One region of the Paraburkholderia sp. Ac-20336 genome, then DNA from elsewhere that is predicted to be linked to it. Evidence: riboswitches for the same ligand, from Rfam matches in the RefSeq annotation. Region 1 holds a riboswitch; the other holds the start of a gene.
The links. A riboswitch is a leader RNA that binds a small molecule or an ion and turns the genes downstream of it on or off. The one in region 1 is predicted to bind cobalamin.
Positions count from the first base shown of each region.

Region 1 (4,188 bases):
ATAGCGCGTTCGAGAGCAGCGCGCCGTCCCAGTGCGCGAGCGCGGCCGCGGGTGGACGCAGCGCCGCGATGCGCTCGCGCAGCGCGTTGGCGGTTTCGTCCGGGTGATAGCCCTTGCTCGGCGCGGGCAGCGGCTGGTTGAACCACTTGATGACGTCTTTGAGCAGCGCGTCGAGTCCTTCGGGCCAGCTGTGCTGGCCGTTGTGGTAGAGCGCGAGCAGCGGGTCGGCGAGCGAGGACATGATCGGCAGCAGCAACTGCATGCGTCCGCGCAGTTCGTGTGCGCGCGCGAGGATGTCGGGCCGCGTGTGATCGTAGGCGAGCTGGCTCAGCAGCAGTTCCAGACCGTTGATCGTGCTCGCGAGCCGCTGCCGCGCGCCCGAAATCGCCGCGCTCGCGATGCGGCCCGACAGCGTTTCGGTCGCGTAGAACGCGGCGTCGCGAAACCATGCGTCGGTGCGCTCGATGATGGTCGGCGCGAGCCGGCTCGGAAACAGCGCACTGCCGACGATGCTCGCGCAGACGATGCCGACGAGGATTTCCTCGGTCCGGCTGACCGCGAGATCGAACACGCCGGTGGGATTCGTCACCGAAGGCAGCGCGATGATCGGCATCGTGTAGGCCGCGAGCATGAACACGTAGCTGCGCGCGGTGCGGTCCGATACCGCGAGGTAGAGCATCGTGCCGGTCCAGAGCGCGACGACCACGCTGAACAGATACGGCGATTCGACGAACGGCGGCACGAGCAGCACCGCGCCCGCCGCGCCGAGCGCAGTGCCGAGCGCGCGATAGAGTGCCTTCGAGCGGGTCGCGCCGACGAACGGGTTCGACACGATATAGACGGTGGCCATCGCCCAGTACGGCCGCGGCAACTGGAACGCGAGTCCGATGTAGAGCGCGAGCATTGCCGCGAAGAACGTCTTGACCGAGAACAGCCAGTCGCGAAAGGAAGGGTAGGCCATAGACCGTTACGCGGACCCGGCGTTGTGTGGCGCCGTTGCGCGGACGCCGCGTTTGGTGGACTTGCGTGCCTTGACCGTACCGTGCGCCTTGCCGGCGCCTGGGGCCGCGCTCTTGCCGGTCTTGCCGAGTTTGACGGCGAGGGGTTCGCGCCGCGCGGGTTCGCGTTTGAGCGGCGACGTGGTGCGCTTGGACGCGGCGCGTTCGAGCGGCGCGCGGGTGCCCGCTGCAGGTCCGGCCGTTGTGCCGCGTTGCGGCGGCTCGGGCTTCGCCGCCGCTTCGGCGTCGAGCTCGGCGCGGCCGCTGGCATCCGTCGTGAACGCATCGAGCACGCGCAGCGTGGCTTCGAGATCGTCGCGCGACAGGCCCTTGAGCGCCTGGGCGCGCAACGTGACCAGCTCCTCTTCCATCTTCGCGGTGACGGCGCGGCCTTCGTCGGTGAGCGCGACGGTTTTGGCGCGGCGGTCCTCGGGATCTTCCTCGCGGCGCATCAGACCCGCTGCGCATAACTGATCGAGCAGCCGCACGAGCGAAGGGCCTTCGATGCCGACGTGATCGGCGAGCGTAACCTGGCGCACTGCCGAACCGAGCCGGCTCGCGGTCAGAAGCGGGGTCGCGCACGCTTCGGAGACGTTGAAGGCCGCCAGCACGCCATGACTCGTGCGCCGCCACTTTCTGGCGGCGACGACCAGCGTGCTGCTGACGGTGCGGCGCAGGGTATCAAGATTCGGCATGGCAGGTATTGTATTTCCTTGATATTCGTTAGCAAACTATTGAATCGGAAATTCGCGCCGTGCCGGGAGAGTCTGCGGCGCGAATGCGACAGTCGCGTTAAACGGAGGGGGACGGGACGTGTTTCCGATGGTGTCGGATGTTGTGTCGGATGCGGCGGCGGGGCTGCCAGCAGGGGAGCGAAGCCGTATGTTTCGCATGCCGCGTTCGCGTCAGCGAGTGGCGGCTGGCCACCATGTCCAGCCGCGCCGCGAGTGGCGCAATTCGACGACCGACAGCGGAGCGATCTCGATGCGAGGAAATACCTGTGCGGATGCGCCGAGCGCATGCACGATGGCGGCTCGCAGCAGCGGCGCGTGCGTGATGGCGAGCACCGTGTGTGTTTGCGGCGATGCGGCTGGCGGTGCCGGGTTTGCCGCGTTGCATGTCGATGCCGATGTCGTGGGTCCGTCCGGTGCGTCGAGCCATGCGCCGATCCGTTGCACGAGCTGGCTGAACGATTCGCCGCCGGGCGGCGCGGTGTCGGCGTCGCGGGTCCACGCGGCGAGTTGCAAGGGCGCTTCATTGGCGAGATCCGCGAGGCGCTGGCCGCGCCAGTCGCCGTAGTCGATATCCGCTAGCGCTGCGGCGGGTGTGGCGTTCAGGCCGAGCGCCGCAGCTGTATCGCGCGCGCAGGCAGCCGGGCTCGTGAAGACGCGAGCCTCGTGCGCAAGTGCCAGACGGGCGCGCGCCGCTTGCGCTTCGGCGGTGCCGCGCGCGTCGAGCGGGTCGTCGGAAGGGAAGCGGCCGGCGCGTTGCGAGGCCGTCGCCGCGTGGCTTATCAGTAGCAGTCGCGTATCCATTCTGTGCTTTCCCGATGCTGCCGTTTGTCCACGCGAGCTTGCAAACGTGGCCGAAGCTTTCATGAAGGCCGAAGTTTAGCGCGTAGAATAAGGGCTCCGCGAAGCATGGAAGCCGGTGAGAGCCCGGCGCGGTCGCGCCACTGTAATCGGTTTGCAAGCAAGAGCCGAAAGCCAGACCTGTGCTTCGCACCATTCCTATGTCATCGACTTTCGGGGCGCGTTACCCCCAGGAGATATCCATCATGGCCGAAGCCGTTTTCGATCCCGCCGCGCAACCCGCGGCCGAGCCTACTCCGATTCCTTTGCGCGAACTGCTGCCGTGGGTGGTATTCGGCGGTTTGCTGCTGTTGCTCGCGCTTTACTTCGTTGGTGCGGAAGAGGGGGCTACCTCGCTGGTCCCCGGCATGTACGTGCATGAGTTCGTGCACGACGGCCGCCATCTGCTTGGCTTTCCCTGCCACTAACGGAGTCCGACATGGTTGGCAAATTACTGGTGCGCGGGATGCTCGCGGGCATCGTCGCGGGCTTGCTCACATTCAGCTTCGCGAGACTCGCGGGTGAGCCGCAGGTCGATCAGGCTATTTCATTCGAAGAAAAAGCGGCGGCCGCACGCGGCGAAGCTCCCGAGCCCGAACTCGTGAGCCGCGAAACGCAGGCGGGTCTCGGTCTGCTGACCGGCGTCGTGACGTATGGTGCGGCGTTCGGTGGTTTGTTCTCGCTTGTGTTTGCGTATGCCTATGGACGGGCGGGTGCATTGAGCGTGCGCGCGTTGTCCGCATGGCTCGCGCTCGGCGCCTTCATCGCGCTCGTGATCGTGCCGAATATCAAGTATCCGGCGAATCCGCCATCGGTCGGCGATCCCGAGACGATCGGCATGCGCACGGGGCTGTTCTTCCTGATGATCGCCATTTCGCTCGTGACGATGGTGTTTGCGCTGAAGGTGCGCCGCCGCGCGGTTGCGAAGCTCGGCGCGTGGAATGGCTCGATCGTGGCAGGCCTGGTGTTCGTCGCGATCATCGCGGCCGTGCAGTTGTCGATGCCGGTCATCAATGAAGTGCCCGCCGCTTTCCCGGCCGTGCTGCTGTGGAAGTTCCGCGTCGTCGCGATCGGCATGCAGGTGATCATGTGGGCGACGATCGGGTTGCTGTTTGGCGCGCTGGTCGAGCGCAGTGCATTCATGCGTACGAATGCGCGCGTAACGATGAGGTCGGCCTGAGATTGAAGGCAATGCATGACCGCGAAAGCGGTCATGCTTCGCGCGCAACGCGCAAGAATGGTTTTACTTCAATGACTTGGCGTAATTGTGGAGTGGTTATCCACAGGCTTGCGAACATTTTCTGTGGAAAAGCTCCTCAGGTCGCTTTTCGCCAATTACCTAATCTTCTAATCCATGTTCTTCGCTTCTCCCGGTGCAAATTAAATCGGATGGCTAACTAATTTGAATTCGATGCCATGGTGCTCGATTTTTAAGCTCTTCGATTTTTTTAAAAGAAATTGTGAGAAGGGTCTTGACGTGATGCGGGGCGGTCAGCATAATCTCGTTTCTCTGCTGCAGACGCAGCGACGCGAACGAAGCGGTGCCGGGTGGTTTGGGTGCTGTGAGTTTGTGGACCGATCTTTAAAAACCAACAGCCGATAAGTGTGGGCGCTTGATG
Region 1 is NZ_JAAGPS010000046.1:86-4,273, reverse strand. Features, by position in the region: gene GXB81_RS15650 (FUSC family protein) at 1-961, opposite strand, end outside; gene GXB81_RS15645 (MarR family transcriptional regulator) at 968-1,693, opposite strand; gene GXB81_RS15640 (histidine phosphatase family protein) at 1,904-2,533, opposite strand; cobalamin riboswitch at 2,590-2,733, shown strand; gene GXB81_RS15635 (CbtB-domain containing protein) at 2,776-2,997, shown strand; gene GXB81_RS15630 (CbtA family protein) at 3,009-3,749, shown strand; partial or broken gene GXB81_RS15625 (hypothetical protein) at 4,018-4,188, opposite strand, start outside.

Region 2 (4,188 bases), on a different contig from region 1:
GACGCGGAACCACGCTCGCGAGCAGCGACAGCGTGGTGTCGGCGGAACTGAGCACGACGATATCGGCAGGCTGCTGATCGATACGGATCACGCCCTGCGTATCGTCGACGAAACCGCCCGGCGTCGTGCGTAGCAGATGCATGAGCGCTTACGCCTGGTGTGCGGCAACGCTCGCGGGCGCAGGAGCGGCGGCGTCGAGTGCCGCGTCGAACGCGCGTTGCAGCGTGGCCTGATCGAGGTCTTCGCCGATCAGCACGAAACGGCTGCCGGCGTGCGCGCCGCCGTCATTTTCGCCAGCCTGCCAGCGCCGGTCGAAATAGCTGTCGAAGCGCCGCCCCACGCCCTGAATCACGAGGCGCATCGCCGCGCCCGGCAACGCGGCAAAGCCCTTCACGCGATAAATCGTGTGGCCTTCGACAAGCGTCTGCAATGCGGCGATCGCCGCGTCGCGCGACGACACGCGCGCTTCCACGACGACCGAATCGAATTCGTCGTGGTGGTGGTCGGGATCGTCGGCGGAACCGTGATGATCGTGGCGCAGGTGGATCGTCTCTTCCGAAGCCGCTTCGAGCCCGAGCAGCGTGTGCAGATCGAGCTGGCCCTGCTGCGCGCGCACGATCTTCACCTGCGGCGGAATCTCCCCGCGAATCAGCGCTTCGACCGCGCGCTGCTGCGCATCGTCGACGAGGTCGGTCTTGTTCAGGATCACGAGATCGGCCGCGGACAACTGATCTTCGAACAGCTCGTGCAGCGGCGATTCGTGATCGAGATTCGGATCGACCTTGCGCTGCGCATCGACGGCGACCGGGTTCGCGGCAAACTGGCCGCTCGCGGCAGCCGGACCATCGACGACGGTCACGACCGCGTCGACCGTGAAGCTGCTCTTGATCTGCGGCCAGTTGAACGCCTGCACGAGCGGCTTCGGCAATGCGAGACCCGAGGTTTCGATCAGCACGTGATCGATTTCGCCGCGGCGCTCGACGAGCTTTTCCATCACCGGAAAAAACTCTTCCTGCACGGTGCAGCAGAGGCAACCGTTCGCGAGTTCATACAGTTGCCCTTCGGTTTCGACGCCGTTTTCATCGCAGCCGATGCCGCAACCCTTGAGGATCTCCCCGTCGATGCCGAGTTCGCCGAACTCGTTGACGATCACCGCGATGCGCTTGCCGCCCGCATGCTGAAGAATGTGCCGCAGCAGCGTGGTTTTGCCGCTGCCGAGAAAGCCCGTGACGATCGTGACGGGGATCTTGCGCAATTGAGTTTGCATCGTGAGGTTCATCCGAAGGCGTTGCGCCGCGCATGCCGGAACGAGCGCCGGCGTTGCCGCGACAACGGAAAACAGAAAGCGGAAAGTGAGGTCGTGAACGCGACGCCGCATCCCCGTGGCGTCCGTCCTGCATCTTCGGGCCGGTATCCGGGCTGGCGAAAGCGCCGCTTCCCCTTCCCGGCCGAGTGGTTTCTCGACCAGTGGTGATATGCCGACGCAGCCTTGCGCGTGGACATCGAAGCCGGCTCCGCGGTGGCCGGCCATGCAGCCGATACCGCTTTTCGCTTACCGTTGCGGGGACAGCACAGGTTGGCCCGTTCCAGAGCAGGTGGGCTCCCTGTTTCCCGTTTAACTGCACGCGCATGGATGCGCGCGCGAGCACCAGAAGTGCGTGCGAGTGTAGGCCCACGGCCATGCGCAGTCAAGGAAAGGACACCGCGTGAAGCGCCGCGCGCGCTTATCCGGCGGGGCGCCATGTGCTATCGTATGCGCGCGTTTGGTGCCCGCACATGCACTCGCGTGTGCAGTTAAACGGGAAACAGGCAGCGCGTCATGCGTTCAATCTGTGCTGTCCCCGCAACGGTAAGCGACCTGCGACGCGAGCGCCGTTCCGGCCGCGTCGCACATGCGTTTTTCGCGCCACTGTCCGACGAATCCGGACGGGAAGGCAAAGCGCGTGAGGCCGCCAGCCCGGATACCGGCCAGACGCGGAGGCGGCGCCGCGTTCATCGCTGCGCTGCCGGCCGCCGGAATCCGCGGGGAACGGATGTGATGGCGTTCAAGCATGGCCGCGCCAAGCGTGGCGTTTTTCCACGGGGTTTTCGCCGCGAAAACGCAACGCGCCGCGCGATGGTCCAAGCCCGGATTCGCAGTACCGCATGACCTCGATCTTCCTTGCCGCGTGCGCCCTTGCAGGCAGCCGCCCTTTTTCCATTACCGCGAGGCGTTTGCCTTGCATGCCGCGATGACGCGCGCCTCGCTCGCCAGCGCCGGGCACGAGGCCTCTTGCGCTGACGCGAATGCCGAAGCCAAAGCCGATGCCGCTCGACACACCGGACGCCCGGGCAAGACGCTCGGCGTCGGCATCGGCTGTCGCCTCGGCAGTTCGGCGCAACAGATCGAAGCGGCGGTGCGCGCCGCGCTCGGCTCGCACACGTGCGTCGCTTCTTTCGAACAGATTCACGCCGTCGCCACGCTCGACGCCAAGGCCCACGAAGCGGGCCTGCGCGAATTCTGCGCGCGTCATGCGCTGCCGTTGCAGGTGTTCAGCCGCGAGCAGATCGCCGCGGTGCCGGTCGCCACGCCGTCGCTGGCCGCGCAAACGCATCTCGGCGTCGATGGCGTTTGCGAACCCTGCGCGCTGCTCGCGGCGCAGACCCTGGCGGCTGCGTCAGCCGCTGCATCGCCCACACAGCCCGCGCGCCTGCTCGTACCCAAGACCGTGCACGACGGCGTTACCGTCGCGATCGCCTCGGCCAGCAGCGACGCCGACACCGCTCCAACCCAACCCGACACTCCCCAACAGGACCTTCGATGAAAACCGATCCCGAATCGCATCAACGCATGACCGAACGCCGCCGCGAGGGCCATGAAAAGAAACAGGCCGCCGCGACCGTCGAGAAAGGCCTGCTGATCGTCAACACCGGCACCGGCAAGGGCAAAAGCACGGCCGCGTTCGGCATGGCCGTGCGCGTGCTCGGCCACGGCATGCGCCTTGGCGTCGTGCAGTTCATCAAGGGCGCGCTGCATACCTCGGAGCGCGACTTTCTCGGCGCGATCGCACACTGCGATTTCGTCACGATGGGCGACGGCTACACCTGGAACACCCAGAACCGCGACGCCGACATCGCCACCGCGCGCAAGGGCTGGGACGAGGCGCGCCGGATGATCGAAAGCGGCGACTATCAGATGGTGATCCTCGACGAACTGAACACCGTGCTCAAGTACGAATACCTGCCGCTCGACGAAGTGCTGTCGGTCATCAACGCGCGCGCGCCGATGCTGCACGTCGTCGTGACCGGCCGCCATGCGCCGGACGCGCTGATCGAAGCCGCCGATCTCGTCACCGAAATGCGCGCGATCAAGCATCCGTATCGCGAGCAGGGCGTGAAGGCGCAGCGCGGCGTGGAGTTCTGAGCGATGCCGTCAGCGCCCGAAGCGACGCGCCGCCCGGCCTGTCCCGCGCTCTTTATCAGCGCGCCCGCCTCGGGCCAGGGCAAGACCACGATCACGGCGGGGCTCGCGCGCCTGCACCGGCGGCTCGGACGGCGCGTGCGCGTGTTCAAGACCGGCCCGGACTTTCTCGACCCGATGATCCTCGCGCGCGCGAGCGGCGCGCCGGTGCTGTCGCTCGATCTGTGGATGGTCGGTGAAACCGCGTGCCGCAACCTGCTCGCGCAGGCGGCGGCCGAGGCCGATCTGATCCTGATCGAAGGCGTGATGGGCCTGTTCGACGGCACGCCGAGCAGCGCCGATCTCGCCGCGACGTTCGGCGTGCCGGTGCTCGCGGTGATCTCCGCGCAGGCGATGGCGCAGACCTTCGGCGCGCTCGCGTTCGGGCTCGCGCGCTTTCGGCCCGAACTGCCGTTTCATGGCGTGCTCGCGAATCGCGTCGGCTCGGCGCGCCACGCGCAGATGCTGCAGGAAGCGCTGCCGCCCGAATTGCACTGGTGCGGGCACATCGCCGCGAGCGACGAAATCACGCTGCCCGACCGGCACCTTGGCCTGCACCAGGCGAACGAAATCGACGACCTCGACGCGCGCCTCGAGCACGCGGCCGATACGCTCGCGGCAACCGCGCTCGCCGAGTTGCCGCCGGCCGTCGACTTCGACTCGCCCGTGCCCGAAGTCTTGCCGCGCCTGCTCGAAGGCAAGCGGATCGCGATAGCGCGCGACGCCGCGTTCTCGTTCATCTATCCGGC
Region 2 is NZ_JAAGPS010000155.1:5,252-9,439, reverse strand. Features, by position in the region: gene cobN (cobaltochelatase subunit CobN) at 1-142, opposite strand, end outside; gene cobW (cobalamin biosynthesis protein CobW) at 149-1,267, opposite strand; cobalamin riboswitch at 1,388-1,668, opposite strand; cobalamin riboswitch at 1,748-1,988, shown strand; gene GXB81_RS27505 (cobalamin biosynthesis protein) at 2,232-2,804, shown strand; gene cobO (cob(I)yrinic acid a,c-diamide adenosyltransferase) at 2,801-3,403, shown strand; gene GXB81_RS27495 (cobyrinate a,c-diamide synthase) at 3,407-4,188, shown strand, end outside.
Region 2: it holds a riboswitch for cobalamin, as region 1 does, so the genes downstream of both, GXB81_RS27505 (cobalamin biosynthesis protein) here and GXB81_RS15635 (CbtB-domain containing protein) in region 1, are expected to answer to the same signal.